4 regions of the Sphingopyxis sp. EG6 genome follow, and region 4 is predicted to be linked to each of the others. Evidence: predicted binding sites of a transcription regulator. Region 4 holds the regulator's gene; each other region holds the start of a gene.
The links. Region 4 encodes LexA, which represses DNA repair genes until DNA is damaged. Its sites were predicted from a motif close to GTTCCNCNCTTGTTCT; they were not measured.
Positions count from the first base shown of each region.

Region 1: a site for LexA is predicted at 1,025-1,040, ahead of recA (recombinase RecA). Genes of this name have one in related genera too.
Region 2: a site for LexA is predicted at 733-748, ahead of SPYCW_RS09795 (transcriptional regulator). Genes of this name have one in related genera too.
Region 3: a site for LexA is predicted at 819-834, ahead of SPYCW_RS07845 (ATP-dependent helicase). Genes of this name have one in related genera too.

Region 1 covers NZ_AP017603.1:938,366-940,564, reverse strand. The annotation lists gene recA (recombinase RecA) at 1-949, opposite strand, end outside; gene SPYCW_RS04555 (response regulator) at 1,152-1,502, opposite strand; gene SPYCW_RS04550 (hybrid sensor histidine kinase/response regulator) at 1,495-2,199, opposite strand, start outside.
Region 2 covers NZ_AP017603.1:2,001,710-2,003,908, reverse strand. The annotation lists gene traL (type IV conjugative transfer system protein TraL) at 1-99, opposite strand, end outside; gene SPYCW_RS09800 (TrbC/VirB2 family protein) at 126-470, opposite strand; gene SPYCW_RS09795 (transcriptional regulator) at 819-1,280, shown strand; gene SPYCW_RS09790 (AlpA family transcriptional regulator) at 1,237-1,593, shown strand; gene SPYCW_RS09785 (HEPN domain-containing protein) at 1,631-2,199, shown strand, end outside.
Region 3 covers NZ_AP017603.1:1,587,669-1,589,867, reverse strand. The annotation lists gene SPYCW_RS07845 (ATP-dependent helicase) at 1-809, opposite strand, end outside; gene SPYCW_RS07840 (MFS transporter) at 942-2,199, shown strand, end outside; gene rsmD (16S rRNA (guanine(966)-N(2))-methyltransferase RsmD) at 2,197-2,199, opposite strand, start outside.
Region 4 covers NZ_AP017603.1:1,889,945-1,892,143, reverse strand. The annotation lists gene SPYCW_RS09280 (ComEC/Rec2 family competence protein) at 1-483, shown strand, start outside; gene lexA (transcriptional repressor LexA) at 437-1,120, opposite strand; gene SPYCW_RS09270 (molybdopterin molybdotransferase MoeA) at 1,187-2,199, opposite strand, start outside.

The DNA of each region.
Region 1 (2,199 bases), 950 kb from region 4:
TCTCGCGGCCCTGGCCGATGCGGATCGAATCATAGCTGAACCAGGCACCCGATTTTTCGACCAGCCCGGCCTTGACGCCGATGTCGAGGATCTCACCGATCTTGGAAATGCCCTGCCCGTACATGATGTCGAATTCGACCTGCTTGAACGGCGGCGCGACCTTGTTCTTCACGACCTTGACCTTGGTCGTGTTGCCGACGATTTCGTCGCCATTCTTGATCTGGCCGGTGCGGCGGATGTCGAGGCGGACCGAGGCATAGAATTTGAGCGCATTGCCGCCGGTCGTCGTTTCGGGGTTGCCGTACATCACGCCGATTTTCATGCGCAGCTGGTTGATGAAGATCACCATGCAGCGCGAGCGGCTGATCGAACCGGTGAGCTTACGCAGCGACTGCGACATCAAGCGCGCTTGCAGGCCGACATGGCTGTCGCCCATCTCGCCCTCGATTTCGGCGCGCGGCACGAGCGCGGCGACCGAGTCGACGACGAGTACATCGATCGCGTTCGAGCGCACCAGCGTGTCGACGATTTCGAGCGCCTGTTCGCCGGTGTCGGGCTGCGACACGATCAATTCGTCGATGTTGACGCCAAGCTTGCGCGCATAGACGGGGTCGAGCGCATGTTCGGCATCGACGAAGGCGACAGTGCCGCCGGTCTTTTGCGCTTCCGCCAGCGTGTGCAGCGCCAGCGTCGTTTTGCCCGAGCTTTCGGGGCCGTAGATTTCGATGACGCGACCGCGCGGCAGGCCGCCGACGCCGAGCGCGATGTCGAGGCCGAGCGACCCGGTCGAGATCGCCTCGACCTGCATCGCCTCCTTCGATCCCAATTTCATCACCGAGCCCTTACCAAAGGCGCGGTCGATCTGCGCGAGCGCGGCGTCCAGCGCCTTTTGCCTGTCCGTGTTGTTCACTGATTTCCCCGATTCGACGAGTGACAATTGACCGGCCATGTGCCGTCCTTTCCTGCTCTAAAGCGAAGGCTGAACCACCGCAACGCCGGAACCATGTACGTCATTTGTTCTCAAAGAACAAGAGGGGAACAAATTTTTTTGCCACGCCGCCCCCGTGCAGGCGGGGGCCGCCGTCGGTTTGTGCAGCGATGCAAGAAAAAGGACGATTGCGGCCCCCGCCTGCGCGGGGGCGACGTGGCGGCTAGCCCCCAAACTCGGCCAACGCCGCTTCGATATCGCTGATCCGGAACGGCTTGCCGACCAGGCGGCGATGCGCGTGGGCGGGCGGCAATATGTCGCCGCCGCCCGAGGTGAAGGCAAAGGGGATGCCGCGATCGGCCAGCGCGTCGGCGACCGGCCACCCCTTGTCGTCGCCGAGGTTGATATCGACCAGCGCGCCGTCCAGCGGCTCGGCAGCGATGATTGCCAACGCCTCGTCCTTGCTCGATGCCTGCGCCGGTTCGGGAAGCCCGAGCGCGTCGAACATGTCGGCGAGCATCATCCCGATCAGCACATCGTCCTCGACCAGCAGAATGCGCGGATTATCAGCCATTTTTCATCCTGTGCGCGGCGTCATCCAGCGCCGCCGAAGTCGCCTCGGCGAGCTGCGCGACCGAAAAGGGTTTGGGCAGGAAAGCGACATCGTCGATGTTGATCGACTGACGCAGCTGTTCCTCGGCATAGCCCGACATGAACAGCACGGGCAGGTCGGGGCGCTTGGCGCGCAGCGCGCGGACCATCGCGGGGCCATCCATCGTCGGCATCACGACATCGCTGATGATCAGGTCGACCTCGGCCATCTGGGCAAAGCGTTCGAGACCTTCCTCACCCTGCGACGCGGTGACGACGGTATAGCCTGCGCGGGTCAATGCGCGTTCGGCCACCGCACGCACCATATCCTCGTCCTCGACGAGCAGGATCGTGCCGCTGCCCCACTGGCTTTTCTTGGGCTTCGGCGGCGGCGCAGCCGCGCTCGGCGTCTCGCTGCCGCTGCGATGGATCGGCAGGTAAATGGTAAAGCTGGTCCCCTGCCCCGGCTTGCTGTCGGCAAAGATGAAGCCCGCCGATTGCTTGATGATGCCATAAACCGTCGACAGTCCGAGCCCCGTTCCCTTGCCGACATCCTTGGTGGTGAAAAAGGGTTCGAAAATCTTGGGGAGCACATCGGGCGCGATGCCAGTGCCGGTGTCGCTGACCTTGAGCGCGCAATAATCGGCGGGGGGCATGAATTCATTGCCCATCTGGCGCAC
Region 2 (2,199 bases), 110 kb from region 4:
GGTGAAGGGGATGAGCATCCCGCCGAACTCGTCGATGGTCCAGAAGCCGATGAGCTCCGGATCGTCGAGCCGACGTGGGATGATATATGGGTCTGCCATGGCGACGCGCCTTCCCGTCCGATGCGTCAGATGACCGCGGTGACGACCGAGGTGACGATCGGAACACCCGTGCCGACGCCGATGCCGACACCGACCGGAACGGCGACCTGTCCGAGCGAGAACCGGCCCGAGGCGAGACCAATGAGGCCGCCTGCAAGGCTGAGAACCGTGATGATCTTGCCGCCCGAGCCTTCGAGGAAATCAGTGAATTTCGTGAGGGCAGGGGTGAAGGTCGTGTCGGCGCCCGCGTAGGCGGCGCTCGCCGCCAGTGCTGCGACCGCAAGCGGTACTGCAAAGGTCATGGCCCGCCCGAACTTCGAGGGGTTCTGATTGATGGCGCCGGAACGCCGGGAGAGGGTGAGAGACTGCATATGGAGCTCCATCTGGAGGGGTGAACCCAGCGTTCTTTCGTTCGCTGTGTGTTCCACATGCATCTAGGAAATCGATGTAGGAAAGTCGGATTGACGCTGGGGCTTAAGCGGCGGACGGATATGGACGCATCGATTGGCCGGCGTCGGCGATAATACGCGGAAACAGCGGCTTATCTCGCAATCAGCGTCGACGAATCCCGACAAGAGTGGCGGTGATTGTCAGCGACTCGGGCCTAGGGTCTGATTCGCCTAGAAACGAGATGTTCCGTAAATGTTCTTTTCATTTTCCTACATGGATCAGGCGCGATATGGCTACGACTCAGTTCCTCATCGTTGGAGTTTTTGTCGATGCACCAGCCCGCGCCATTCCGAGGCGAAGCCAACGCCAGCCTCGCGCACATTCTTGCCCATGCAATCGAGTCGTCTGACAAGCCCAAGCACCAGATCGCTCGAGAAGTCGGGATCCACCGCGAGACCCTGCTTCGTGTGATGCGCGGCGATCGGCCGATCGGCCTTGATGAAGCCGCGCGCGTTCTCGATGTCTGCGGCGCCTTTCCCCGCGCCAGCATGATCCTCGCCCTGGCTGGTCAGGAGGATCTCGCCTGCGAATGGATGCGCAGCGAGATGGGGGAGTTCCTTGAGGACTTCTTTACGGCCTTGCCAGGCCAGCTTGAACGCACGCTTGGGCGACGCGTCGAAGATTTGCGACCCCGGTGGGCGAACGGCACTTCGCAGCTCGTCGCCCGCATGCTTGCCAAGCACATTGATGATTTTGCCAACCGCGACATTTCGATGTCGCTGCCACGCTGATCCAATTCACCTCGGAGGGGACCGAGAAATTGACCCGACTGGAACGATCATGAAAGCACATCCCCAGCTTACCGATAACGGCGCAAGCGCAGACCCGGCGTCGCCACAAGTCCCCCCGCCGGCCCGGCTTTTGCGGCTGCCCGAAGTCATCGACCGCGTTGGCCTGCGTCGTTCGGCCATCTATCAGCGAATGAGCGAAGGCCGCTTTCCGAAGTCCCGCTCGCTCGGCCCCAAATGCGCGGTGTGGATAGAGGCGGAAATCGACGCGTGGATCAGATCAATTGCGGACAAGCCACATAGAGACGCTCCATAAACTATCCCGAAACAAATCATCGCGCTAAGTTGCGCGCATGGTTTATCGATACCCGACGGGCAATCCTCTCCATCCTGAAGCCCTAAAAGAGAAGCAACGTGCGCTTCGCGACGGTTTTTCAACGCCGTTGACCCTTCGCGTTCATCGTGCGCTTTCCTGGCTTCGTCGGGCTGAAGCAGAACAGGAAGACCAAGACGTTCGCTTCATCCTACTCTGGATCGGGTTCAACGCGGCCTACGCCGGTGACGTGGAAGCCTCGGCCAACAGCTCAGCGCCGGAAGGTGAGCGTGGGCTCTTCCAAACTTTTTTCTCGACGTTGATGAAGTTCGATGGGCGTCACCGCGTCTACGACGCGGTCTGGCAGCGGTTCAGTCAGGAAATCCGCCTCCTTCTGGACAATCGATATGTCTACCACCCCTTCTGGCAGCATCAGAATGGTGTGTCAGGTTACGACGACTGGGAGCACAAGCTCGAGCGTAGCCGGACCGCTATCAATCATGCATTGCGCGAGCTCGACACCGTCAGGATACTGTCGATCCTGTTCGATCGGCTCTACGTCTTGCGAAATCAACTGGTGCACGGCGGCGCGACTTGGAACAGCGATGT
Region 3 (2,199 bases), 300 kb from region 4:
TAGATTGACTGGTCGTCGTCGCCGACGCAGCAGATATTCTTGCGCGCCTGCGCGAGCAGGCGGAGCCAGAGATACTGGCTGGCATTGGTGTCCTGATATTCGTCGACGAGCACATATTTGAAGCGTGCCTGATATTGTTCGAGCACATCGCGGTGCGTCTTCAGGATCACGAGCATGTGGAGCAACAGGTCGCCGAAATCGCAGGCGTTGAGCGTCTTCAGCCGCGCCTGATAGAGCGCGTAGAAATGCTGGCCCTTACCGTCAGCATAAGCCTCCTTGTCGGCGGCATCGAGATCGGCGGGGGTCAGTCCGCGGTTCTTCCATTTGTCGATCAGCCCCGCGAGCTGGCGCGCGGGCCAGCGCTTTTCGTCGAGCCCTTCGGCCTGAATCAGCTGCTTGAGCACGCGCAGCTGGTCGTCGGTGTCGAGGATGGTGAAATTGCTCTGCAAACCCACCAGTTCGGCGTGGCGGCGGAGCATCTTTGCCGCGATGCTGTGAAAGGTGCCGAGCCAGGGCATCCCTTTAACCGCGTCGCCGATCATCCGCCCGATGCGCTCGCGCATCTCGCGCGCCGCCTTGTTGGTAAAGGTCACCGCGAGGATTTCGGAAGGCCAGGCGCGCCGCGTCGCGATGATGTGCGCCAGCCGCGCGGTGAGCGCCGCGGTCTTGCCCGTGCCGGCGCCCGCGAGCATCAGTACCGGCCCCTCGGTCGTCAGCACGGCCTGCCGCTGCGGCCCGTTCAAGCCTTGCAGGTAGGGCGGGTCCGACGGGTCGGGGCGGGTCAGGTCGGTGGTCGAGATGGGGGGCATGTTCACGCGCGAACGATTAGGGAACGCAGGGCAGGCTGTCCAGCGCGGGCAGGCGCATTTTGACCTTGCACCGATCGCCTCGTCGCGTCCAAGGCGGCGCCATCAATCCGGGAAGGGGCATTAGGCGTGGAACTGGCACCCTATCGACAGCATCGGCGCATCCTGACCGCGAGCCTTGTCGGCACGGCGGTCGAGTTTTACGATTTCTATATCTACGGGACGGCCGCAGCGCTCGTGTTCGGGCCGCTCTTCTTTCCGTCCGAATCGCCGTCGGCGCAGCTGATGCTGAGCTTCATGAGCTTTGGCCTTGCCTTTTTCGCGCGGCCCGTCGGCGCGATCGTATTCGGTCATTATGGCGACCGGATCGGGCGCAAATCGACGCTCGTCTCCTCGCTGATGCTGATGGGCGCCTCGACGCTGCTGATCGCCTTCCTGCCGACCTACGCGATGGTGGGCTGGGTCGCGCCGCTTCTGCTTTGCGTCCTTCGGTTCGGGCAAGGCTTCGGGCTCGGCGGCGAGTGGGGCGGGGCAGCGCTGCTGGCGGTCGAAAACGCGCCGCCGGGCTGGAAATCGCGCTTCGGCATGTTTCCGCAATTGGGCGCACCGGTCGGATTTATCGCGGCGAACGGGCTTTTCCTGCTGCTCGGGCTCGGCCTCAGCGATGCCGAATTTACGAGCTGGGGCTGGCGGATTCCCTTCCTCTTTTCGGCGCTGCTCGTCGGGCTTGGCCTCTGGGTGCGGCTGAAGATCGGCGAGACGCCCGATTTTCAGGAAGCGCTGGAGAAGGACAAGCCGGTGGGCGTCCCGATCGGCGAATTACTCCGGCATCATATGTTGTCTACGCTCGCGGGCACGTTCGCGGTCGTCGCCTGCTTCGCGATCTTCTATCTCGCGACCAGTTTCGCGCTGGCGCACGGGACGACAGAGCTCGGTTATCCCAAGGAGCAGTTCCTGCTGATCCAGCTTGGCGCGATCCTGTTCATGGCGGCGGGGATCATCTTTGCAGGCTACGCGAGCGACGCGTCGAGTGCGCAGCGTGTGCTGACCTGGGGCTGCGGCGCGACGATCCTCGTCGGCTTCGTCTTTGGGCCTGCGTTGGCGTCGGGAAGCTGGCTGATGATCTTTGTGGGGCTGGCCAGCGCGCTGTTCGTGATGGGACTGGTTTATGGTCCGCTCGGCAGCTGGCTGACCGCGCTGTTTCCGGTCCACGTCCGCTATACCGGGGCGTCGGTGACGTTCAACGCGGGCGGCATATTGGGCGGGGCGATGGCGCCGATCATCGCGCAGGCGCTCGCCGAACGCGGCGGGACCGAAACGGTCGGGCTTTATCTGGCGCTGGCGGGCGCGGTGAGCTGGCTGGGGCTGCTGATGGTGCGGCGGCAGATGATCA
Region 4 (2,199 bases):
AAGCATATCGCCGCGGCGCTGCCCGATGGCGGCTATGCGCTGCTGCGCGACCGTGCGGGCGATTATGTTCGTGATACGCTGTCCGAGGCGGCGGGGATCGATACGCCGCTGGCGGCGCTGGCCGAGCTCGACCATGTCGAATGCAATCGCGATTTCTGCCGCTGGAGTCACGGTGAGGGCGCAGCGCGGCGCGTCATCCTGGCATCGCGCGGGCGTGATCGGATCGAGGGCGCCGATATGGCCGCCGCCTGCGCCGCCGCTGATGTCGTGATCAGCGACCGCTGGTTACCGCGCGAGTGCGCCGGACGCTGGATGACGATTGATCGCGACAGCCTGGCCGAAACCGGCGGGCTGGCGCTCTATCTGGGCGACCGACCCACCGCGGTCGCCACGCTGCGCGCGGGCGACGGGCATCCGTGGCGCCGCCCGCAACAGCTTAGTGGTAACGACGAAGCAATCCCGACAAGCGCCCTTGCACGATGACGCGCTCGGCGGGGTAGCGCTGCGGTTCGTAGGCGCTGTTCGCGGGATCGAGCCGGATCATCGGGCCTTCGCGGCGGAAAAATTTGAGCGTCGCGTCCTGCCCGTCGACGAGCGCAACGACGATGTCGCCCTCGCGCGCGGTGCTGGCTTTCTGGATCAGTGCGTAGTCGCCGTCGAAAATCCCGGCCTCGACCATCGAGTCGCCCGACACTTCGAGCGCATAATGTTCGCCCGCGCCGAGCAGCGCGGCGGGCACGGCGAGATTGTTGTAATCCTCGAATGCTTCGATCGGGACGCCCGCGGCGATCTTGCCGTGCAGCGGCACCTCGACGATGTCGTTCGCGGCGATCGGGCGCATCGCGGGAGCGGGCTTGCGCAGCGGGACGACATTGTCGCGATCATTGCCCACGGCGGGCTTGCTGCCTTCGGGGAGTTTGATCACCTCGAGCGCGCGGGCGCGGTTGGGCAGGCGGCGGAGGAAGCCCCTTTCTTCCAAGGCACTTATCAGGCGATGTATACCCGATTTCGACTTCAGTCCGAGCGCTTCCTTCATCTCCTCGAACGACGGCGAAATGCCGCCCGCATCAAGCTTTTGCTGAATGAAGTGAAGCAGTTCATGCTGCTTGGCGGTCAACATCGATCATCCTCCGTCGGGACCAGAACCGGACATAATGAGAACGATAGTGGAACAGAGCGGAACTTGTCAAGCGATGACGATATAATCCGCCATGGCGCCCGCCTCGCGCGGCGGGGCCGCGATCTCGCGGATCAGCAGCGCGTTGGCGGCGGCGAGCGGCGACGTCCTGCCGCTGTCCTGGCCGATCAGCGGGGTGAGACGGCCCCTCTCGAGTCGCGCACGCAGATAGTCGCGGCGCGCGCCGCCGCCGTCCAACGCGATTGCGAGCGGCGCTTGGTGGATCGCAGGCAAGGGATCGCGCGCGCCGGCGAGATGGCGGACGAGGGGAAGAAGGAACAAAGTCGCGGTGACGAACGCCGACGACGGGTTGCCGGGCAGGCCGAGCAGCAGGGCGTCGCCGATCGTTCCGGCGATCAACGGCTTGCCGGGGCGCATCGCGATCTTCCAGAAATCGATGGTCCCGCCCGCGTCCGCCAGCGCGCCGCGGACATGATCATGATCGCCGACCGACGCGCCGCCGACGGTGACGATGACGTCGTGACGTCGCGCCAACTCTTTCAAAAGCTTGGCAAGTATCGCGCGGTCGTCGCGGACGTGATGCGGCAGGCTGACGATAGCGGGTTCGCCTGCGAGCATCGCGGCGAGCATCGGGCTGTTGCTGTCGGGGATCTGGCCCGGGGCGAGCGGTCGCCCCGCTTGGACGAGTTCGTCTCCCGTGGTCAGGATCGCAACGCGCGGGCGGCGCCCGACCGCGAGCTGGCCCGCACCGCTCATCGCCGCGGCGGCAATCGCGCCGGGGGTGAGGCGGGTTCCGGCGGGGAGCAGGCAATCGCCCGCGGCAAAATCGCTGGCCCGCGCGCGGATATGGCGGCCGGGGGCGCCGGGGCCGTTTCCGGTCAGCGTCAGCACGGCGCCATTCGCCGATACGTCCTCCTGCACGACCACCGTATCGGCGCCGTCGGGAACCATCGCGCCGGTAAAGATCCGCATCGCTTCGCCTGCGTTCACCCCGCGATCGGGCGCGGTACCCGCGGCGCTTTCGCCGATGATCGTCCAGGGGCCGGGCAGGTCTGCGAAGC